Regions from separate parts of the Lysinibacillus sp. BSL11 genome, predicted to be linked through region 1. Evidence: predicted binding sites of a transcription regulator. Region 1 holds the regulator's gene; each other region holds the start of a gene.
The links. The regulator LexA, encoded in region 1, represses DNA repair genes until DNA is damaged. The targets are predictions, from matches to a motif close to CGAACATATGTTCG.

Region 2: the regulator LexA is predicted to act here: its motif matches at 3,473-3,486, upstream of uvrB (excinuclease ABC subunit UvrB).
Region 3: the regulator LexA is predicted to act here: its motif matches at 3,413-3,426, upstream of ruvA (Holliday junction branch migration protein RuvA).

What each region holds. Positions count from the first base shown of each region.
Region 1 is NZ_JAVGCX010000002.1:273,977-282,268, forward strand. Features, by position in the region: gene tkt (transketolase) at 1-639, opposite strand, end outside; gene RCJ95_RS04060 (DUF896 domain-containing protein) at 766-999, opposite strand; gene RCJ95_RS04065 (GNAT family N-acetyltransferase) at 1,187-1,720, shown strand; gene RCJ95_RS04070 (DJ-1/PfpI family protein) at 1,722-2,255, shown strand; gene RCJ95_RS04075 (helix-turn-helix transcriptional regulator) at 2,876-3,067, shown strand; gene def (peptide deformylase) at 3,060-3,635, shown strand; gene RCJ95_RS04085 (YneB family resolvase-like protein) at 3,665-4,330, opposite strand; gene yneA (cell division suppressor protein YneA) at 4,327-4,641, opposite strand; gene lexA (transcriptional repressor LexA) at 4,808-5,425, shown strand; gene RCJ95_RS04100 (gamma-glutamyl-gamma-aminobutyrate hydrolase family protein) at 5,533-6,255, opposite strand; gene RCJ95_RS04105 (prepilin peptidase) at 6,289-7,041, opposite strand; gene RCJ95_RS04110 (hypothetical protein) at 7,107-7,799, opposite strand; gene RCJ95_RS04115 (PilN domain-containing protein) at 7,796-8,292, opposite strand, start outside.
Region 2 is NZ_JAVGCX010000008.1:176,690-184,981, forward strand. Features, by position in the region: gene uvrA (excinuclease ABC subunit UvrA) at 1-1,412, opposite strand, end outside; gene uvrB (excinuclease ABC subunit UvrB) at 1,420-3,399, opposite strand; gene RCJ95_RS11660 (IDEAL domain-containing protein) at 3,914-4,162, opposite strand; gene RCJ95_RS11665 (competence protein ComK) at 4,390-4,899, shown strand; one part of gene prfB (peptide chain release factor 2) at 4,943-5,971, opposite strand; one part of gene prfB (peptide chain release factor 2) at 5,973-6,047, opposite strand; gene RCJ95_RS11675 (competence protein ComK) at 6,170-6,712, opposite strand; gene secA (preprotein translocase subunit SecA) at 7,042-8,292, opposite strand, start outside.
Region 3 is NZ_JAVGCX010000001.1:412,795-421,086, reverse strand. Features, by position in the region: gene pheA (prephenate dehydratase) at 1-207, shown strand, start outside; gene RCJ95_RS02115 (thiol-disulfide oxidoreductase DCC family protein) at 232-624, shown strand; gene RCJ95_RS02110 (transcription repressor NadR) at 741-1,274, opposite strand; gene RCJ95_RS02105 (LysM peptidoglycan-binding domain-containing protein) at 1,416-2,489, shown strand; gene RCJ95_RS02100 (phosphotransferase) at 2,479-3,357, shown strand; gene ruvA (Holliday junction branch migration protein RuvA) at 3,469-4,089, shown strand; gene ruvB (Holliday junction branch migration DNA helicase RuvB) at 4,108-5,112, shown strand; gene queA (tRNA preQ1(34) S-adenosylmethionine ribosyltransferase-isomerase QueA) at 5,130-6,170, shown strand; gene tgt (tRNA guanosine(34) transglycosylase Tgt) at 6,228-7,373, shown strand; gene yajC (preprotein translocase subunit YajC) at 7,627-7,893, shown strand; gene RCJ95_RS02070 (polysaccharide deacetylase family protein) at 7,967-8,292, opposite strand, start outside.

The DNA.
Region 1 (8,292 bases):
ATTCCAACCATAAGATTCAAAGCGTTTTTGAACGTTTTCTGAAAATGACTTTTCTAAGTCACCATCTAAAGAAATATCATTAGAATCGTAAAGCACGATTAATTTTTCAAGTTTTAAGTGACCAGCTAATGAAATCGCTTCTGCTGCAACACCTTCCATTAAGTCACCGTCGCCACATAACGCAAATGTGTAGTGGTCAACAATGTCATGACCTGGTTTATTGTAAGTAGCCGCTAAATGGCGCTCAGCCATTGCCATACCAACAGTCATAGCGATTCCTTGTCCAAGAGGACCAGTTGTTGCCTCTACCCCTACTGTATGACCATATTCAGGATGTCCTGGTGTTAATGAATCCCATTGGCGGAAGTTTTGAATTTCTTCCATTGGTAAACCATAGCCTCCAAGGTGAAGTAAGCTGTATAAAAGCATTGAACCATGGCCTGCTGACAGTACAAAACGATCACGGTTAAACCATTTTGGATTTGCTGGATTATGGCGTAATTGTTTTGTCCAAAGCGTATAAGCCATTGGCGCTGCTCCCATTGGTAAACCTGGGTGACCAGAATTTGCTTTTTCAATAGCATCGATTGACAAAGTTCGGATAGCATTAATTGCTAAAAGATCCGCGTGTTGAGTCATTATATTGTGACATCCTTTCTCGTCCTATATATTGTTCTTTTACAGTTTAGTCAACATTGCTTTAGAAAACAATGCTTTTGTTATACTATTTGCGTTTTCATACATACTTTATTGAATTGTGTCACATTAATTTAGAAATTTATTTTTTTGCGCTTGTTTTACCTTCTCAGGAGTTACATCATTTCCTTCTGCATCGACCACTTTAACGTTTTCAATCGTATCTCGCATCGTTGCTCTAAACGTATCTAAGTACTCCTTGCGAAGCGCTGTTCGCTCCTTTGCTTCTTCCTCTGTTAATTGTCCGCTTTTCGCTTTAGCAGATAATTCATTAATTCGGTTAATTTTTTCCTTTGATAACATGGTTACACACCTTTCAGTACCTAGCTTAATGTCCTCAGTATGCAAAGTATAGCATGGTTTCCCTTAAAATGCAGTTATACCAACCCTTAAAAACACTTCTTAGCCATTCTTTACATGACTTCCAGATGTTAGAGGTGTATAACTAATAATAAAAGGAAAAATTTGATAGATAATAGGAGGAGCTACCATGAACATCACAACACCTAGACTACTTATTCGAACATTTGAAGCCCAAGATTGGCAGGCTGTTTATAGCTATATGTCAGATAAAACAGTCATGCACTATATGCCAGAAGGTGTGTTGAATGAAAATCAGGTTCAACATTTCATAACAGAGAATAGTAACGAGCAAGCAAAACATTTCGCCATTGTTTTACGTGAACAACAGCGAGTCATTGGTCATCTTGTTTTCCACAAATACTTTGGCGACCATACGTATGAAATTGGATGGGTTATGAATCCTGCCTATCACAATCATGGCTATGCTTCTGAAGCTGCTCAGGCCCTATTAGACTATGGCTTTACTAAAATGAAACTTCATCGAATTATTGCCACATGCCAGCCAGAAAATATCGCTTCTTACCGAGTCATGGAAAAAATCGGGATGCGCCAAGAAGGATTTTTTAAAAAATGCATACCTCATGGAGAGACTTGGTGGGATGAATATTATTACGCTATTTTAGAGGAAGAATGGAATGATCTAAAGGGAAGAGGTGTATGAAATGAAGAAAACTGCGGTGTTATTATACCCACAATTTAGTGAATATGAATTGAGTGTTGCTTTGTCCATATTAATGCAAGGAGGTAAACCCATCATCACACTAGGATCGAATACCGAACCTATTAGAGGAGAATCTGGTTTAAATTGTATAGCTGATTTATCCATGAATGAAGTTGAGCTGGACGATATTGATAGTCTACTATTATCAGGCTGTATGGATATTTCTACATTACAACTTGAAGAGAGCTTACTAGATTTCATTCGTCATCTATCTGCAAAAGGAGGAATGATTGCAAGTATTTCTAGCTCCCCTTACCTATTAGCAAAAGCAGGTGTCTTAAAAAACAAAAAATATACAGTAGGACTACCTTTAGATGGCATGAAGCAGTTAGGGTGCTTTGAGCTTCACAACTATTCAGATGAACTAGTGGTACAAGATGGCAATATCATTACAGCAAGAGGAAGAGGTTTTATTCCTTTCGGTATTTGTTTCGGGCATGCGTTAAAACTAAATTTTGATGAAAATTGGTATTAAGTGAGGATCTAAAACCCAAATGTCCAATTAATCGGACATTTCATGTGGTTGAAAAAAGATGATGTCATTAGTAGAATGAGACCTTTTAACAAGGCGAACGGTGTTTTCCGTTCCGCCAGTGTCCTTTCCAGGGTGAAGAGCAGCTTTACTCACTTTCGTTCGCTCAAGGGTCTCATCTGTGACGCTGGCTCCTCTCCAATCAACCATTCTGCAAAATGTCTTTACTTCATACTAGCAGAGCAATCAAATAGTCCAATATCTGTATTCTTAGGGGGATGGGATTTTTATTTTCAATGTGGAAAAGTGATGCGTGTCTCCCCCTCTATAAAGAGTAGTGAACACCTTTACTTTATCTGAAAACATTTGCTAAAAAAGATAAATATTTATGGATTGGAGTGGAGGGCTACTTAACTCCCGTGGGATAGCGAAACAGGCGAAACTCTAAACGGAGCGGTAGCGGAGGAAGCGATTTAGTGCTCGCCAACAGGAAAGCAAGTAGCCTGCAACGGAAATCCATTTCTACCCTTTAATTGACTGTTTTGTTTTTCACTAAGAAATGTCCAATTAATTGGACATCCATTGTATATGTCTAATACTTTGGACAAAATGGAGGGATAATTCTGAAGAACATCATCAAAATTTTAAGAAAAAAATTAGGCATTACACAAGCTGCACTTGCAAAAGAATGTGGAGTTGTGAGACAGACGATTAATAGCATTGAAAATGATAAATATGATCCGACTCTTGAATTAGCTTTTAAGATTGCTAAGGTTCTTAATAGCCGTATTGATGAGGTGTTTATTTATGACTAAATTTCACCCAAATTATATGATTACAATGAAGGACTTCGTGAAAGAACACTCGGCAATTTTAAGAAAACAAACTCAAGAAGTGTCGATACCAGTGACCACTGAGGATCGAAATACCCTCCTAGCCATGCTACAATATCTGAAAAATAGCCAAAATCCAACGCTAGCAAAAAAATATAAGCTTCGCCCTGGAAGTGGACTCTCTGCTAATCAAATTGGCGTAGATAAACGAATGTTTGCTGTACTCTTTGATGACCAAGAAATGATGCTCTTTAACCCTAAAATAATAAGTCATTCCATCAATATGATTTATCTACCGGAGGGAGAAGGCTGTCTATCTGTAAATCGACCTGTTCCTGGTTTTGTACCGAGATATGAGAGAATTAAAGTCAAAGCTTATGACATCGATGGACATGAAATCATTGTACAGTTACAGGGCTATGGGGCCATCGTTGTACAGCATGAAATCGATCATTTAAATGGCATCATGTTTTATGATCGAATAAATAAAGAGCACCCTTTCCAACTGCCTAGTCATGTTATCATCGAAAGCTTTTCTTCCCTTCAGTAGTTTTTTACAGAAAAAAATTAGCAGGAATATTATTTTCCTGCTAATCTTTCTTGGTGCTCTTGGAAACGACGATGTACAGTCGCCTTACTTACCTCAAAGCCTAACCCTCTAAGCGTTATAGAAATTTCTTCAAAGGTAAATCCACGTTTGCGTAGCTTTACAATTTCCTCTACAGGTAGATCTTTACGCTCCTGCCCCTGCGGATTACCTCGGTTCGATAAATTATTTTCTGGACGATAACCGTTTTCTACAGCACGTCGCATACCTCGTCGAATTTTAGCATTATGAATTCTACGCTGATATTCCTCTACAATCGCTAAAATTTCAAGCAGCATCGTATCCATTTCATTTAATTGGACTGGGCCTGCATCACGCATAGAAAAAACGTCAGTTGCTGACTTTTGTAATAAATGTAATACAGCCATCCTTGCATTGCCTCGTCCTAAACGAGTTTCATCTTGGACAAAAAGAGCATTAATGTTCTTATCTTTTATAAAATCAAGCATTTCTAGTAAGCCTTCACGTTCTACATCATAGCCACTATGTTGATCTTTGAACACGCCCTTCACCGCATAGCCTTGCTCTGTAGCATAGCGCAGCAACTCTTCCTGTTGGCGCTCTAATGAGGAGCTTTGTGTTTCTTTTTCGGTACTTACGCGACAATAGACAACAGCCGATAGTTGATTATTTATCATTGTTCATTTCTCGCAATTTCGATAGTATTGATGGGACTGGCTTGATCACTCACTACAGGAATAACTAGAGATTTTCCTGCTACAATTTTAATATCTGCTAGTTCATTTTCAGTTTTTACAAGCTTTATCCAATCATCAGTACTCATTTTACCACGATATTGCTCGGCTAACGACCACAAGCTATCCCCATGTTCGATTTGAATTTCTGCGTAACTAACTTTTCCTGGATCAGTAATGTAAAGGTATGCTGCAAATAATAAACAAGCTCCTATTAAAATTGAGATATGTGTGTTTTTCTTCAACCATGTCATAATCATTACCCCTTTTTAAGAATGTTTGTTCGGAATGTATGTTCCCATAATAAAGCGAACAAACGTTTTTGTCAAACACTTTTCGAACCTATGTTTGCATACATGTTCGCATTCTGTTATACTATCAAATAAGAAGAATGATTTTAGAAAAAAGAGGTGAGCACTCATGAAAAAAGTTTCGAAAAGACAAGAGGACATTTTAGCTTTCATTAAGGAAGAGGTACGAGCTAAAGGATATCCACCATCAGTACGCGAAATTGGTGAAGCAGTTGGACTTGCTTCCAGTTCAACTGTTCATGGACATTTAGCTCGATTAGAACAAAAAGGCTTTATTCGTCGAGATCCAACAAAGCCACGCGCAATTGAAATTTTAGAGCCTGAAGAATCCATCCAAAAGCAACAGGTGATCCATGTTCCACTTGTCGGGAAGGTTACAGCTGGTTCTCCAATTACAGCAATTGAAAACATTGAAGAATACTTCCCATTACCCGATACGTACGGCACAAGTGAAGATCAATTGTTCATGCTAGAAATTATGGGAGAATCAATGATTGAAGCTGGGATTTTAGATGGAGATTTAGTCATTGTAAAACAAAAGGCAACAGCTAATAATGGGGATATTGTTGTAGCTATGACAGCTGAAGATGAAGCAACTGTAAAACGTTTCTTTAAAGAGAAAAACCATTTCCGTTTACAGCCTGAAAATTCTTCTATGGAACCTATTATTGTCGATCAAGTTTCTATTTTAGGACAAGTTGTAGGTCTTTACAGACGTGTACATTAACGATTAAAGCAGGTTTTGAGGATTATGTTCCTTCTAAGAGCATGTATCCTCTTTTTTACGCAAAAAAAGAATCCACATACGATTGGATTCTTTGTACAATGCCTCTTCTAAGCTTCCTTCTTAAATTTTAAGCTCGCTTCCACAAAGGCTGAAAATAGCTTTTGCGCACCCTCATCTCCTGCTATGGCTAGTTCCTCAGGATGCCACTGAACAGCCAAGCAAAATGGCATCTCCTCATGAACTACCGCTTCGATAATACCGTCGTTAGATTTTGCCGCTACTTTTAATTTTTCTGCTAAAACATTCACCGCTTGATGATGAAATGAATTCACTGCTATTTTCTCTTGTTCAACGATAGTCGCTAATAGATTGTCAGCAATAACCTGAACAGAATGGGTAGCTACAGCTCGACCTGATTGCTGCATATGTTGAAGTAATTTAGTGCTAAAATGATCACTATCAATATCCTGATATAAAGTACCACCTAAAGCAACATTTAGTATTTGAATTCCTCGACAAATCCCGAAAATAGGCATTTTCCGTTGGAATGCGGCTTCAATTAATGCTAACTCAATCGTATCTCGCGCTGGATGAATTTTTCCAAGCTTTAATGAAGGCTCAGCCCCGAATAGAAATGGGTGCACATCATGACCACCAGATAATAATAATCCGTCTGTAAGGGCTAAAATCTGTGCTGCCTCTTCTTCTACCCCAATTGGAATAATCAATGGAATTCCACCAGCTTCAATGATGCTTTTGCTGTAAGCCACATTTAATCGAGAGGATAAATCATCCTCAACAAAGGCTGTAATACCAATAATCGGTTTCACTTGCTTCCCTCCACATTCCTGAAAATTGAACAATTACCAAAAGCTTATATACCAATTGATTAATAGATCGCCATAGAAATAAACAATAACTGCGGCCAATGCAATAGATGGCCCAAACGGAATGGGTGTTTTTCTCCCCTGTTTGTTTTTCGATAACATGGTAATCCCAACAATCATACCAATAACTGCTGCTAAAAATAGTGTTAACAGTGTATCAACCGTACCCAGAACGAGACCAATTAAAAAGAATAATTTAATATCGCCTCCACCCATGCCACCGTTCGATAGCACAGCAATGATATATAATATGCCAAAACCAACCACAGCACCCACAAGAGAGTCCCACCACGGTGTTATTGGTGACAGCACTCGTCCAATAGCTAGCACAGGTAAAAAGAATACTAACACCTTATCAGGAATTAGCATATAGGCCAAATCTGACACAACGATAATAACTAATAAGGAGATAAAAAGGAACGCTACTATCAATTCTATGCCCCAGCCTAGCTGCCAATAAGCAAAGGCAAATAATACACCTGTCATTAATTCTATGACTGGGTAAACCCAAGAAATTTTATTGCCACAACCCCGACATTTTCCTCCTAAAAATACATATGACAAAACTGGTACTAAATCAAGCGCCGTTAGTCGTCTCTGACATTTCGGACAATGTGAAGGAGGATGTACAATCGACTCCTTCTGTGGTACACGTAAGCCAACTACATTATAAAAAGACCCAAAGACAAGTCCAAATAAAAAAATAAAGATCGTATAAGCCATTTCCAATTTCATGTCCTCCTAAACCAATAGGCGCCCATACAAATGAAGTATGGCGCGCCTATAAAATAAAGTTATTGTTGTTCTTCGTAATAGAACGTCGTCACTTGCACTGTTGCCTTTAACGTAAGATCTGCATCTTTCTCAAGCTGTGCCTGCTCTCCAGGCAATTTAAATTCAATCTTATCGGTTTTCATGACACGCTCTAATTGTTCAACCTCCTGTAAAAAGCTTTCAAGAGAATTAAAATCAAGCGCACCCACCTCTAATATAAAAGTAATAAGCTTTAAATTAGCTGGTAAAGAGTCCTCCGAAAGAGAGGCAATCGGTGTAGTACTCTCCTTGTTCTCCTGATCACCATTGACCTCTGCTTCAGCCTGCTCCAACATATTGAGGTCATTCGATACATCTGAAGGTGTCACAGTGCCGTCCTCACCTTGAACCGTTAAAGACAGTATACGAGTTCCTGTCACCTCTTCAATCTCAGCTAAATCAAGAATAATCTTTTCAACGGCTCTTGTGGCAGGTAGCTTTTGTCTTAAGGCTAATATATTGATAGTAGACTGTCCCTGCTCCTTGTCTAATTGTGCTAGTTGTTCTTTGACATTAGCTAATTCTTGCTGCACCTGCAATACATTACTCTCTTTTTCATTCACTTCATTCAATTTTGGTGACAGCAAATAATAATACAGCGCAAATAAAATAGCAGCTATCAGCGCAAGTAACAAAATCATAGATGAATTTTTACTACTCGTTAATTTATTCATGAGCGTCGTCCTCCAGCTAAATACATAAAATCGATTGTCGCTGTGATAGACACTGAATATCGCGGTACTTCTTTAAATTTTTGTTGGGGTGTTAACTCCCTTTGTTCACCTAGCTCTATTTCGAAGTTTGAGACCGTGTTAATTTGAGCATCTGTAAAATAGCTACTCATTAAAAGTCGCTCCACATATTTCGATATATCTGTCATCGTTTCAAAATCCACTTCAATATTCACCGAGTTCTCTCCGAAAACATAGCTACGTAAATAGGAATGAGTTGGTAATAAAGTTTTTGTTTCATCAATTAACGGTGTTACAGGATAAGAAACGCTTTGAATAAAAGTCACAGACTCTTCCAACGAACCCTGATCGACACTTTGTCGTGCGTCTAGCTCCTGCTGCAATTGATCAAGCTGTGTTGTTAATGCCTGTTCCTCTGCAGTCAATCGTGATAATTCACCTTTTGATGTAAAAAATAAAAAAAGTAAATAAGCTA
Region 2 (8,292 bases), on a different contig from region 1:
ACAAGGAAGCCCAATCGTTCTTCGATTTCTCGTAAAACTAATCGAGCAATTTGCATATCCTTTTCAGTAAGATTAAGCTCTTTGAAGAATGTGTCTGCTTCCTGAATTGAATATTGTGTGACCTCACCGATATGTTTATCAGCTACTTTCACTGCGAGCGTTTCAGGCTTTAAACGATAACCTTTACATGAAGGACAAGCCTGCTGTGCCATGTATTTTTCCATCTGCTCACGAACATAATCGGATGTCGTCTCTTTAAAACGTCGCTCAACATTGCGCACAACACCCTCAAATTCAATCATTTGATCTCGCACATTGCCAAACTCATTTTCATAATGGAAGTGTATCTTGTCTTTTCCAGAGCCATATAAAACCTTGTCCATCTTTTCCTTTGGCAAATCCTTCACAGGCACGTCCATAGGAATATCGTAATGATCACATACAGCTTTTAGTAATTGTGGGTAGTACTGCGAACTTGTTGGTTCCCATGGTGCGATGGCATGCTCTAACAAGGAACGATCCCAATCAGGCACCACTAAATCTAAATCCACCTCTTGTGTTGAACCTAAGCCATCACAGCTTGGACAAGCACCAAACGGACTATTAAATGAAAACATACGAGGCTCTAACTCACCAATAGAAAAACCACATAATGGGCAGGCATGATGCTCACTAAATAGTAACTCTTCATGTTCCATCACATCGACAAGCACACGTCCATCTGCCAGACGTAAAGCCGTTTCTAAAGAATCACTCAGACGAGCAGCAATCCCTTCCTTCATAACAACACGGTCCACTACTACTTCGATGGAATGCTTTTTATTTTTATCAAGTTCGATAGCATCATCTAAATCACGCAATTCCCCATCAATTCGTACACGAACAAACCCCTGCTTTTTTAAATCTTCTAGCAGTTTAACATGGGTACCCTTACGTCCAGAAACCATTGGAGCAAGGAGCTGCATCTTAGTTCTCTCAGGATAGGTTAATAAACGATCCACCATTTGCTCAATCGTTTGGGAAGTGATTTCTATACCATGATTTGGACAGATTGGTTTACCAATGCGGGCATAAAGTAAACGTAGATAATCATAAATTTCCGTTACCGTACCAACAGTAGATCGTGGGTTACGACTTGTCGTTTTTTGGTCAATGGAAATAGCAGGGGATAAACCTTCTATCGCATCGACATCTGGCTTATCCATTTGTCCAAGAAATTGACGGGCATACGCGGAAAGGGACTCAACGTAACGACGCTGGCCCTCCGCATAAATTGTGTCAAATGCTAGAGAAGACTTTCCAGAGCCCGATAATCCTGTTAAAACGACTAATTGGTCACGCGGAATTGTGACATTAATATTTTTTAAATTATGAGCACGTGCACCTTGCACGACGATTTCAGTATTTTTCACAAGTCATTCACCCTTCTACCTTCAATTCAAATATTGTATCTCGTAACTCAGCCGCACGTTCAAAATCAAGCGCTTTTGCTGCTTCCTTCATTTCGACTTCTAGAGAAGCAACAAGCTGTTCTCTTTCCGCCTTTGTCAGCTTTTTGCCTTTTGTTGCCTTTGTTACATAGGATTCCTCTTCTTCTGCTACTTGTGTTGCACGAATCACATCTGGGATTTTCTTAATGATCGTTTGAGGTGTTATACCATGCTCCTCGTTATAAGCCATTTGTAACGCACGACGACGTTTCGTTTCATCAATCGCCTTTTTCATCGAGTCTGTTACATGGTCTGCATACATAATGACATGACCATTCGCATTACGAGCAGCACGACCAATAGTTTGAATCAAAGAACGCTCTGAACGTAAAAATCCTTCTTTATCAGCATCTAGAATCGCCACAAGGGACACCTCAGGAATATCAAGACCTTCACGCAATAAATTAATACCAATTAGCACATCATACGTTCCTTTGCGTAGCTCACGGATAATTTCAATACGCTCTAGTGTCTTAATTTCTGAATGTAGGTATTCTACTTTTAAGCCCATTTCCTTCAAGTAGGCCGATAAATCCTCGGACATTTTCTTCGTTAGCGTTGTCACTAAAACTCGCTCATCACGCGCAATTCGATCTTGTATTTCATCAATTAAATTATCGATTTGCCCTTCAATAGGACGTACATCGATTAATGGATCTAATAATCCAGTTGGTCGGATAATTTGCTCTACCATTTCTGGTGTATGCTCCAACTCATAAGGACCTGGTGTGGCTGATACATAAATTGCTTGATGTATACGATTTTCATACTCTTCAAAACGTAATGGACGGTTATCTAGAGCAGATGGCAAGCGGAAGCCGTGTTCTACGAGCACACCTTTACGCGCTTGGTCACCATTGTACATCCCACGTACCTGTGGAAGTGTTACGTGACTTTCATCAACCACAAGTAAAAAATCTTCTGGGAAGTAGTCTAGTAACGTATATGGAGTAGCACCTGCTTCACGCAATGTTAAATGACGTGAATAGTTTTCAATCCCAGAGCAAAAGCCCATTTCACGCATCATCTCTAAGTCATAACGTGTACGTTGTTCTAAACGTTGTGCCTCTAGTAATTTATCTTCTGCACGTAATAATGCAAGTCGTTCCTCTAATTCTTTTTCAATATTTTCAATCGCTTTACGCAATTTCTCTTCTCGTGTAACGAAGTGGGATGCTGGGAAAATAGCAACATGCTCTCGATCCGATAAAATCTCTCCCGTTAGTGCATCTACCTCACGAATGCGATCGATTTCATCCCCAAAAAATTCCACACGAATACAATGCTCATCACGAGAGGCTGGGAAGATTTCCACAACATCTCCACGTACCCGAAATGTTCCGCGAGTAAAACTAACATCATTTCGCTCATACTGAACGTCCACAAGCTTGCGTAATAGCTGATTACGTTCAATTTCCATACCTGTACGAATGGAAACAACCATTTCTCGATATTCTTCGGGAGAACCTAAACCATAAATGCAGGACACAGATGCAATAATAATGACATCCTCACGCTCAAACAATGCAGAGGTAGCAGAGTGACGCAGCTTATCAATTTCATCGTTAATGCTAGAGTCTTTTTCTATATAGGTATCTGTCTGCGGTACATAAGCTTCTGGTTGGTAGTAATCATAGTAGCTGACAAAATATTCAACGGCGTTATTCGGGAAGAATTCTTTGAATTCACTATACAACTGGCCAGCTAGTGTTTTATTGTGTGCCATGATTAGTGTTGGTTTTTTGACTTGCTGGATGACATTCGAAATGGTAAACGTCTTACCTGTTCCAGTAGCACCAAGCAATGTTTGATGACGTTTGCCTGCTTTCACACCCTCCACTAATTCCGCAATGGCCTGTGGCTGATCCCCGTTAGGCTGATATGGCGCTTGTAAATCAAATGTTTGCACTCATGTCCCCGTCCTTTCCTTCCAATTTGTACATACATTTTAGCATAGCAATATTAAAATTTCGAACATTTAACGAACGAATGTTTGTAAATTTTTTTTTCATCTCTAAAATTTTTATTACATAACAATACGGTCAATTTAACTTGTTACTCTTATAATAGCCGTTTTATTAGTTTTTCAAGCTTCATCAATGGATGAGATTTCCTGTTTTGCTTTATGTGCAGCTCACACTCTCTCAAGAGCGGGGCTTTGTCCATTTAGAGCGGCTCTATTCTTTTATGAGCGGGGTTACTTCCCTTTGGAGCGGCTCTTCTCCTCTTATGAGCGGGGCGCTTCCCTTTGGAGCGGCTCTCACTTTTTTTATAAACAGCGTCTCAAACTTTTTAAATGACTTTCCACATTCTATAAGCAAAACCACTTCTTCTAACCAAAACATACACTCCTCACATCCACTGCAACTATTTTCAAAAGCAAAAAAAATCCCCCTCTCCAATAGATATGGAGAGCGGGTTCGTCAATATGATTCATCTTCTGTTTGCTGTAAGGAAGTTAGTTCGGATGCGTATTGATAAAATGCGTTTTCATCTTTTTCATCGAGTGCTCTATCTATCAGAACCATGAGCTGCTCTTGCCGATGCATACGCTGGATACGATTTAAAAATAAATCTAAATAAATCTCGTTTAATAATTTCTCTGCCTCATCAACTTTTTTCGACTGACCAACGGCTTTCAGAAAATCTGTATACGAATAATATTTATCCAACGATCTCACCTCGATCCTTTTCTAAATTATATGAAAATTGAAATTAAAAAGCAATGCTTACGATTCGAAAATATCTTGGATTAGCTATTAATCAATTGATATTTAGAGCAAATTCTCTAGGCGTTTCGCGCTTTTCTGAACGATTTTCAACTATTTCATTTAATTTAAGAAAGTCATATTCTGTTTTACACTACCGTTATCACTAGAAAAAAGGAGGCACTCCCTATATGACAACTAACTTTGTAAACGGCTACTTAATGTCATTCAATACTTATTTACTGCAACCTATTCAGCATGACTCCAAAGTCTTCACGCATGTGATTGATAAGCATAATGAGCTGATTGTTACACGCAAACCGATGCATGTCCTTCGAAAATCCTGTCTCTCATTAGGATCAACTTATGAAGCCGCAAAACAATCGGCTAAACGTTTTTTCGGCAATCAACACAAGCTACCAATCGTCGTGGCCTTTGATTACGGTTATCCCTGTATTTTTCTGCCAACTTATTCACCCAGCTCCATTCACAATATATGGATAGGGCTTCATGCAATTATTAATATTACACCTAGTGAAATGGGGTGTATTGTAACGTTAAAAAATAATAAACAAATCGAACTACCTATTCGATATGCTTCCATTAGTAAACAATTTCTTAACGCTTCTATGCTGTATAAATATTACATGAATGAACGAAAACAGCTTAGCCAAGATGCACCCTACCATCCACCCTTTTAACAAAAATTCCCCAAGAGCATCTCACTCTTGGGGAATCTGTGTATTAATTTATTTTTGAACGTAAATAGGCATTAATAAATGGATCTAAATCGCCATCCATTACTGCACCCACATTACCTGTTTCTTCATTTGTACGATGATCCTTCACCATCGAGTATGGGTGGAAGACATACGAACGAATTTGGGAGCCCCAGCCTATTTCCTTTTGTTCACCGCGTATTTCATCTAATTGCGCCTGCTGTTTATCAAGTTCTAATTGATATAGCTTCCCTTTTAACATCGTCATCGCTTTTTCACGGTTTTTAATCTGTGAGCGCTCAGCTTGACATTGTACGATCGTACCAGTAGGAATATGCGTAATACGAACGGCAGAATCTGTGGTATTAATATGCTGACCACCTGCACCTGTTGCACGATACGTATCAATTTTTAAATCCTCTGTACGAATATCGATTTCAATATTGTCGTCAAACTCTGGCATAACATCACAGGAAACGAAAGATGTATGACGGCGGCCAGACGAATCGAATGGAGAAATACGTACTAGACGATGCACACCCTTTTCCGCTTGTAAATAACCGAAAGCATTGTGACCTTTAATTGACAATGTTACAGATTTAATCCCAGCTTCATCTCCTGGTAGATAGTCCACTGTTTCCACTTTAAATCCACGCTTCTCAGCCCACCGTGTATACATACGTAATAGCATTGAACCCCAGTCCTGTGACTCCGTACCACCAGCACCAGGATGCAGCTCTAAAATGGCATTGTTTTGATCGTATGGGCCACTTAGCAGTAATTGAAGCTCAAAATCAGCCATCTTTTGTTGAAATTCTGCTAGTTCTTTGCCTAGTTCTTCTTGTAATTCATCGTCTGGTTCTTCACGCAAAAGTTCCAGTGTCATATCTAAATTTTCATGTGTTTCCACTAAATCTTTATATTCATTGACTATCGCTTTTAAGCCATTTCCTTCATTGATAATCACCTGAGCACCCTGCTGATCATCCCAAAAGCCTGGCTCTAGCATCATTTCATCTAGCTCCTGAATACGTGCCTCTTTGTTCTCTAAGTCAAAGAGACCCCCTAAAGTCCGCCAATTTTTTGGCTGTAGTGTCTAATACATTGCGTACATCTGCTAATTCAATCATCGTTAAATCCTCCGAACGTTAGTCATGGAGCTAACACTTTATTCATAAAGCTCCGTATCTTTTTATTATAACGTTTTTAGAAACGAAAACATACTATCTAGCAGATGTTTTGTGGAAATAAGTCAACTATCCTGCGTCTCGTCCTCAAACATATTCTTGGCAAGACGTTGAAATACTTTCACACGGTCATACTGAACAAGTAAATATTTTGTTCGTTTCTCTAGTCTATATTTTAATAAAAAAGCTCTTTGAATCCGTGACTCTAACGCATTCACACTGACATCTACAATAAATTCCTTGCCATTCATAAAAGTAACCTTTGTCCTCTTTTTATCCACAGCTACATAGTCATCTATATGATGGACAGCGAACCAAATACAGTCAGGATGTAGAGGAGACCTACTAGGGAACCATAAAATATTACAACGTTCGTGCACGACAATAGGATTTTTATTAAGCTTGCCTAGGATCATTTTCGAACCATCGAACGCTCCTCTTAAACTAGAACCAAAATAACGCAGATTAAAGTCCAATAATTTCGTTGGTGGTAGCGTAGATATATACTCATTATTTTTCTCATACACCTGCGTACATAAATTTCCAAAGGAATCATACACAGGCATATACATCATTGTTTCACTATTCATAATATCTTTTTTATGCATCTATAGTCCCCCTTTATACATTTTATGTTGCTTCCAGTCAAAATAAAAAGGAATATACTAAATATGCGTACATTCCCGCTATTTTCAATGAGTAAGATTGCTTGAAAATTCCGATCCTCCTTAAGACTTAGTATCACAATCAAAAATTCAGGATAATAATAGGATCAATAACTTGTACTATATACCTATTATTACAGCTATTGTATACCCATATTTTTCAATTGTCTATAAATTCTGACTTTTTATACTAAAATTTCTTCATTTTTGAGTTATTTTACAAAGAAAAAATCATTTCAACACGTAGTTAAAATGATTCTTTCACCTAGATATTATTGAGCTGTGCCATGACAGTTTTTAAATTTCTTACCGCTACCACAAGGACATAAATCATTACGGCCAATGTTTTCAGCTTTACGTACTGGTTGCTTTTTCGGCGCAGTGCCACCTTCTTCTTTTGGATTAACAGCCTGCCCCTTCGCCACCTCTTCACGCTCCAGATTATTGCGGATTTCTGCTTTCATCGCATATTTCGCAACATCCTCGCGAATAGAGGCTACCATATCCTCAAACATTGCAAAGCCTTCTTGTTGATATTCACGAAGTGGATCGTTTTGACCATAAGCACGCAGATGGATACCTTGACGTAGTTGATCCATTGCATCAATATGATCTATCCATTTTGTATCGATTGAACGTAATAAAATAACCTTTTCAAACTCACGCATACGCTCTGGTGTCAGTTCTGCCTCTTTTTCATCATAACGAACATGAACAGCATCAGAGATTAACTGATTAATATCTTCAGCAGACTTGCCTTGGAAATCAGATACTTTAAGTTGACCTTCCTCTAAAAGATTAGCTGCTACAAAGTCTTCAATAGCCTTTAGGTTCCAATCCTTCTGTTCACCTTGAGTGTACAGGCTAACAACATTATCAATTGTTTCTTGAATCATAGACTCAACAAGCACACGCATATTTTCTGTTTCCAGCACATCATAACGCTCTTTATAAATAATCTCACGTTGCTGACGTAGTACATCGTCATATTGTAATAATCGTTTACGCGCATCAAAGTTATTACCTTCGACACGTTTCTGCGCTGATTCTACAGCTCTCGACACAACTTTAGATTGCAATGGCTGGGAATCATCCATACCTAAGCGCATCATCATCGACTTCATATTATCAGAGCCAAAACGACGCATTAAATCATCCTCAAGGGATAGGTAGAATTGTGTAACCCCTGGATTCCCCTGACGACCAGAACGGCCACGAAGCTGATTATCAATACGACGTGATTCATGTCGCTCTGTACCGATTACCGCTAAACCGCCAATTTCCAGTACACCTTCGCCAGGTTTAATATCTGTACCACGGCCAGCCATGTTTGTTGCTATTGTCACTGCACCCTTTGTACCAGCGTTCGCAATGATTTCAGCTTCACGTTCATGGTTTTTCGCATTTAATACATTATGAGGAATTTTATGTTTATCCAATAGTTTAGAAATAATCTCAGACGTTTCAATAGCAACTGTACCAACAAGAACAGGTTGACCAGCTCTATGACGCTCTGCGATATC
Region 3 (8,292 bases), on a different contig from region 1:
GTTTTTGCATGGCGTCAGCTAAATTTAAGTAAAATCGAATCACGTCCATTAAAAACAGGATTAGGTGATTATTTCTTTATGATTGATGTATTAGCAGATGAAAAGGAACCGATGATGCGTGGGGCAATGGAAGAATTAGCTGCGCTAGGTTGCAAAGTAAAGTCTCTTGGTACCTATTTTACTTATGTAACATCAGACGAAGCATAGTAATGTGAAGGAGGAGGAAAGAAGATGGGTGGGATTATTTTATTCGATGGTGTCTGTAATTTTTGTGATAGCACTGTTCAGTTTATCATCAAACATGATCAAGCTGGCTATTTTCAATTTGCATCGCTGCAAAGCGAGGTTGGTCAATCGCTTCTCACTCAATATCATATACCAAAGAATATAGATAGTGTAATTCTTATTGAACAAGGGAAAGTGTCTGTTGAATCTACTGCTGCGTTAAACATTTGCCGTAAATTTGATGGATTGTGGCCTTGTTTCTATGCCTTCATCCTTGTACCACCATTTATTCGCAATGCATTATATCGATTATTTGCAAAGCAACGCTATCGTTTGTTTGGAAAAAAAAGTGAATGCTTATTGCCTACGCCTGCTCAACGACAAAGATTTCTTTCCTGATAGGGCCTAAGGGAACGATAGTTACGGACAGAAGCCCGCGCTTGATGAGACAATACCTGCATAAAAAAACAGAAAGCACCGTTTGAAATCAATTTTTCAGACGGTGCTTTTGCTATTCATTGATCTGTCACTAAGTAACCCTTTTTTTGTAAAGCTCGCTCAATTAATGTTAAAACTTCAACAGAGGGTGCTGTGATGACATGTAAATGAATGCCACCAGTGAGAGCAGATAAATAATTGGCCTGTGTTGCATTCACACGTTCGATAAATTGTTTCACTTCATGGCGGTTGGATACCATGATTGAGGCTGTCAGTTCACCATATATCGGATGTTCAACAATGACATTTTTGACGGTTCCGCCACAGTCTACAATCGTCATTAATTCATCTTCTGTCTGCTCTGATGTATGCAAGCAAGGGAATGTTCGTTCAACGGTTTGCTGTATTTGTTCTTGATGCATATAAAGATAGCCCTGGCTTGTAGCAATAATAGGCTCATTTCTTGCCTTTAATAAAGTCATATCATTGACGATTACTTGTCTAGAAACATTGGCGAACTTAGCTAAGTCTGTCCCAGTTATAGGTGCTTTATTTTTTTTTAATTGCGCTAATAGTTGCAGTCGGCGTTCTTCGCCTAACATTTTTTTCATAAGAGATCACCCCTGCTCGTAATAAAGGAATCCGTATTCCTTATGAATTAGTGTACCATGAAGCTTTTCTAACTTGCTGAAATTTTTGTATCCAAATGAAACATTGAACATATGATACGTAGAGAGGAAGGGAGGAAAAAATTGCGTATTCATATTGTTCAAAAGGGAGATACATTGTGGAAGATTGCGAAAGAGTACGGCATTTCGTTTGAAGATTTGAAGCGGCTCAATGTCCATCTTGCCAACCCAGATTATATTGTTCCAGGCATGGAAATTATATTGCCTGAAAAAATAAACAAAGAGCCGCATAGAGATTCACATAAAGAAATGCCGAAAAAGGAAACACAAGTGCATAAGGAGACACCAAAGGAAAGTCCTAAAAAAGAGGTACAGCGACCAATGCCACCACCACCGCCAATTGTACCGCCACCACCTATGCCAATGCCAGAACCACAAATGATACCGATACCAATACCGATGCCAATGCCAATGCAGATGCCACAACAGCCGATGTGGGTACCGCAGCCTGTGGAAATGAATTGGCACCAGCAATTGGTGATGCCACAAATGGAGCAAAATGTTACAATACCACCTGTACAAATACAGCCACCACCGCCGCCAGCACCTACACCGCCACCACCACCACCACCTGTAGCTAAACCGAAGCCAATGCCACAACCAGCACCACATCCACCAATGCATATCATGCCACAAATGCCTGCCGTACCACATTGTTCAAGTTGCCATCAGCCGATCTATCATCAGATGTGGTGGCCGATGCCAATGCAGCCGCAGGTCGAGCATTATACGATGCCACAGCAGCCAATGTCCTATGACATGCCAGATCATAAAGTTGGTGGAATGGAAGACTTTTTAGAGTCCACATCACCATTCTTCCATACGCAAGATCACCAAATGAAGCCACAAATGGATATGATGCCTGATATGAATATGGGGCAATCCTGTGGTTGTGGCACACAACCAATGATGATGCCTGATATGAACATGGGTCAATCCTGTGGTTGTGGCACACAACCAATGATGATGCCTGATATGAACATGGGTCAATCTTGTGGCTGTGGCACACAACCAATGATGATGCCAAATTGGCAAATGGACCCTTGTCATTGCCCGCCACCACCATGCCCATCAGCAACAGGTCCTTGGATGTCACCGCATTATTTCCCAGGCGGGATGACGCCTTATCGATGGTGAAAAAGCATATATTGTAGAAGAAGTAAAGCCAAATATTTGGAAATATAAGTATCGATCGAAAAATTATTTTGTCAAACGTGCAAAGCAAGTGGAAATTGCAGAGAAGGTAAGAACCATTCATCGCCAATTAGGACGTATGGAACCTTCTTTGATCCTACCATTAGTTCAGAGCGATGATGAGCAGTTAATTGTGCAAATGTGGCAAGAAGGAAGCCACGGTGCTAACTTTGCGCATAAAAAAGATCGTAAGGAATCTCTTAGACTATTAATCGCTTTACATGATACACATAAAAAGATTGCTTGGCAGCGCATGCCAGGCTTGCATACCTACTCACAGCTTTTAAAATGGCAAATGCGTCATATGCGTTTTAAAAGTAGAAGAAATGAGTTTCGAACATTTTTAACGAAAGAAGAAATTGATCAAATACTGCATTATAGTGATAAGTCATTACAATTGATTGCATTGGAAGATGCACCTGAAAAAGAGATTACGCTATTGCATGGGGATGTAGTTCATCATAATTTTTTATGGTGCTCCGATGGACAATTACGTTTAATTGATTTTGATTTAGCACACCTTGGTGAAGCGGATGACGAGTATATTTTATGGTTACATCGTGTGTTACCTGCTGTAGATTATGATCTTGGAAAGATTTTTGCAGAGTTACCTGAGCTGAAACGACTGGATAAAAGAAAGCTTCATCGCTTAAAATATCCGAATGAGTTATTACGAGAATGGCTGTTTGCTATAGATTTACCACTAGAGCAACAGCTAGTATTTTTAGATTATTTAGTACCGTTTACAAAACGAGCCCTCACCTATTGGCCAAAACTGTGGTACGATATTGATAGATTTGTCAAGAAATGACCGTCAACTGGCGGTCATTTTTGTCTGCGAACGGCGTTTCGACGCTACTTTTTGTCGAGCATTCGTTCGCTATATGCTATAATCGAAGACGATGATTGTGAGGGATTATAGATGTATGATTATTTAAAAGGACAAATTACTCGTATTACTCCTGAATTTATTGTGCTGGAACAACAGGGGATTGGGTGGCAACTTAATACGCCCAATCCATTTGCTTTTCGAACATCTGCCCTTGAACAACAGATATATGTTCATTTGCATGTACGAGAGGATGCACAAGTTTTATATGGCTTCCCTAATCTAGATCAGCGTGAGTTATTCCGTAAGCTTATTTTAGTTTCAGGAATAGGACCAAAGGGCGCTTTAGCGATTTTAGCTACAGGTAATCCACAACAGGTTATTAGCGCAATTGAACGAGAGGATGAAGCGTTTTTAGTGAAATTCCCTGGAGTTGGTAAGAAAACAGCACGTCAAATGATCCTCGACTTGAAGGGCAAACTTGGTTCATTATTAGATACACTGGAGTTACCTAGTGCAGAAGATGAGTTACCTTTGTTTGGTGTGAATGCATATAAACACGAATTAGAAGAGGCCTTACTTGCCTTAATGGCACTTGGCTATTCTGAAAAAGAGCTAGAAAAAATTAAACCACAGCTAGAGGATAACGATAAACTTGAAACGACAGATGCCTTTATGAAACAAGCATTGCAACTACTGCTAAAATTAAAATAAGGAAAGGAGGAAAGGTGCATGTCTGAACGTATGATGGCAAGTGAAGCAGGCAGCTATGATGAGCAGTTTGAGTTATCTTTACGTCCTCAAAAATTAGCCCAGTATATTGGGCAACATAAAGTAAAGGAAAACTTACAAATATTCATTGAAGCGGCAAAGCTTCGCCAAGAAAGTTTAGATCATGTGTTGTTATATGGACCTCCAGGACTTGGTAAAACGACCCTAGCTGCTGTCATCGCAAATGAGATGAATGTTAACGTACGCATGACAAGTGGCCCTGCGATTGAGCGTCCAGGAGATTTGGCAGCTATTCTAAGTTCACTAGAGCCTGGAGACGTTTTATTTATTGATGAAATTCATCGCCTGCCCCGTGCTATTGAAGAAGTACTATATCCAGCAATGGAAGACTTCTGCTTAGATATTGTGGTAGGAAAAGGTCCTGAAGCACGTTCTGTACGACTTGATTTACCTCCCTTTACCCTTGTAGGTGCAACAACAAGAGCGGGTGCCCTATCTGCTCCTCTAAGAGATCGCTTTGGTGTGTTGCTGCGCCTAGAATATTATGATGACCAATCACTTGCTGAAATTGTTGTGAGAAGTGCACATTTATTTGAGGTAGAAATAGAGCAAGTAGCAGCAATGGAAATGGCGAGACGCTCACGTGGAACACCTCGAATTGCCAATCGTTTATTGAAACGAGTGCGAGATTATGCACAAGTGCTTGGAGATGGTATGATTACGGAGGGTCTTGCACAGCAAGCACTAGAGCTGTTACAAGTAGATCCTAGAGGGCTTGATCATATTGACCATAAACTTGTAACCAATATGATTGAGCGATTCCGAGGAGGCCCAGTAGGCTTAGATACTCTTGCTGCATCAATTGGTGAGGAACGGGTTACGATAGAAGATGTTTACGAGCCTTATTTGATGCAAATTGGCCTTATTCAACGTACCCCGAGAGGAAGAGTAGCGACTCATTTAGCCTACGAACATTTTGGATATGAGTATCCCCAACAAACATAAAGAAGGAAGTTATTTTCATGCGTGTAGAAGATTTTGATTTTGAATTACCAGAGGAGCTTATTGCCCAAACACCATTAGTCGATCGTACAGCGAGTCGATTAATGGTCGTGACACCGGGCTCAAATAAAGTGGAGCACCACCATTTTGCTCATGTATTAGACGAGCTACATGCTGGAGACTGTCTTGTACTAAATGATACAAGAGTTTTACCTGCTCGTTTAATGGGTGTAAAAGAAGAAACAGGTGCACATATAGAAGTATTGCTACTGAAGCAAATGGCTGGTACAGATGAGTGGGAAACACTTGTAAAACCAGCAAAGCGTGTAAAGGTAGGAACAGTCATCACATTTGGTGACGGTTTATTAACAGCTACATGTACAGGTGAGCTTGAACATGGCGGACGTACATTTGAATTTCAGTATGATGGTATTTTTTATGAAATTTTAGAGCAACTTGGTGAAATGCCGTTACCTCCCTATATTCGTGAAAAACTAGAGGATAAGGATCGTTATCAAACCGTTTATGCCAAAGAGCGTGGTTCTGCTGCAGCGCCTACAGCTGGGCTGCATTTTACAGAGGAGCTATTAGCTCAAGTGAAGGCTAAAGGCGTAGAGGTTGTCTTTATTACGCTACATGTAGGCCTTGGCACTTTCCGTCCCGTTAGTGTAGACTCGATTGAGAACCATGAAATGCATGCGGAATTCTATAGTGTTACAGAACAAGCAGCAGATACAATTAATCGCGTAAAGCGTAACGGTGGCAAGGTAATAGCTGTTGGGACAACCTCTACTCGTACATTAGAGACAATTGGTTCTAAATATGAGGGAGAAGTGCGAGCAGAACAAGGTTGGACGTCTATTTTCATCTATCCAGGCTACAATTTTACGGTGGTGGATGGGTTAATCACAAACTTCCATTTACCAAAATCAACACTAGTTATGCTTGTTAGTACGCTAGCCACTCGTGAGACCATTTTAAGTGCTTATCAGCAAGCTGTAGAAGAAAGATATCGCTTCTTTAGTTTTGGTGATGCAATGTTTATACGTCCCAAAAAATAATAGTGGATAAAATCGGAGTACTGTTTTTACTTCAGATAAGAAAGGATTATTTATTTTATGACACAACCAGCAATTCGATATGAACTACTTCATACATGTAAACAAACAGGAGCACGTCTTGGCATCGTTCATACACCACACGGCTCCTTTGAAACACCAGCATTTATGCCGGTGGGCACACAAGCAACGGTGAAGACCATGTCACCAGAAGAATTAAAAGAGATGAATGCCGGTATTATTCTGTCTAATACGTACCATTTATGGCTTCGTCCAGGTAATGATATTGTCAAAGAAGCAGGCGGACTTCATAAATTTATGAACTGGGATCGACCAATTTTAACGGATTCAGGTGGTTTCCAAGTATTTTCACTTAGTCAATTCCGAAAAATCGAAGAGGAAGGCGTTCATTTCCGTAATCACCTCAATGGAGATAAATTATTTTTGAGCCCAGAAAAGGCAATGGAAATTCAAAATGATTTAGGCTCTGATATTATGATGGCCTTTGATGAATGTCCACCATATCCTGCGACACATGACTATATGCTGAAATCAGTTGATCGTACAACGCGTTGGGCAAAACGCTGTAAGGAAGCACATCAGCGTCCAGAGGAGCAAGGCTTATTTGGCATTATTCAAGGTGGAGAGTACGAAGATTTACGCCGCCGCTCAGCAGAAGCGTTAGTAGAACTAGATTTCCCAGGCTATGCAATTGGTGGATTATCCGTTGGAGAACCGAAAGATGTGATGAACCGCGTTTTAGAATTTACTACGCCAATGATGCCTGAAAATAAACCTCGTTATTTAATGGGTGTTGGCTCACCAGATTCTTTAATTGATGGGGCAATTCGCGGTATTGATATGTTTGACTGTGTACTGCCAACACGTATTGCACGTAATGGAACACTGATGACATCAGAAGGACGTCTAGTAGTGAAAAATGCAAAATATGCACGTGACTTTGGGCCGATTGATCCGAACTGTGACTGCTATACATGTAAAAATTATTCTCGTGCCTATGTTCGTCACCTTATTCGCACGGAAGAAACGTTTGGTATTCGTTTAACATCCTATCATAATCTACACTTCCTATTAAAATTGATGGAGCAAGTGCGTGAGGCAATTCGTCAAGATCGTCTTGGTGATTTCCGTGAAGAGTTCTTTGAAAAATACGGCTTTAATGGGCCAGATGCAAAAAACTTTTAAACTAGACAAATAGGATCATTACATGCGCTAAATTAAAAAAGGACATTAGGCATTCCCTAATGTCCATCATCAATAGCAATAGTTTTGCAAATCATTCAAAACTTTGTAAAAAGTGAATATTTCTAGCAAAATATTGTCAATCATAGAAAAAATATTAGTAATTGAGAAAATTTTTGGGCTTGTCCATCGCTTTTTAATGGTGGAATAGTCTATACTAAAAAAGTGAGATTTGGAAAGGGGGCAAGATGCTATTATGGATCAATTATTAGGATTAGCACCAATATTATTAATGTTCGTTGCAATGTGGTTTATCTTAATCCGTCCAGCTAAAAAAAGACAGCAGGAAACACAAAATATGCAAAGTAGTTTGCAACGTGGAGATAAAGTCATTACAATTGGTGGTTTACACGGTGTTATTGATGCAATTGAAGACACAGCAGTGACATTAAAAATTGCTGACAATGTACGAGTGAAATTTGACCGTCAAGCAATTGGACGAATTGTCAATGACAATCAGTAACAAAGAAGAAAAGGCTTACAATAGGCGATAGCTATATTGTAAGTCTTTTTTATACAATATTGGATGGCTGTGTTTAGATGTTTTTTGCAGTTGCAGTTTTTAATTTATGAATGAATGCCTCACCAGTATCATTGCCATTAATCGTTATTCTGCTTAATGTAAATAGGGAATCGCCTTTTTTCACATGTTTATTTTGTATGACAAAGGCCATTTTAAAGCCAGCTTCCTTGGCTAATTTGATGGTGGAGGGTGAATAAATCCCATAAGGATAGCTTATTGCTATTGGTTCATATTCTAACTTTTCTTTGATTATTTTTCTTGAATGAATAAAGTCATTTCTTACCCTTTCTTCATATTCAACCTGACTCTCTAGTTGCCCATTCACAATACCAGGACCAA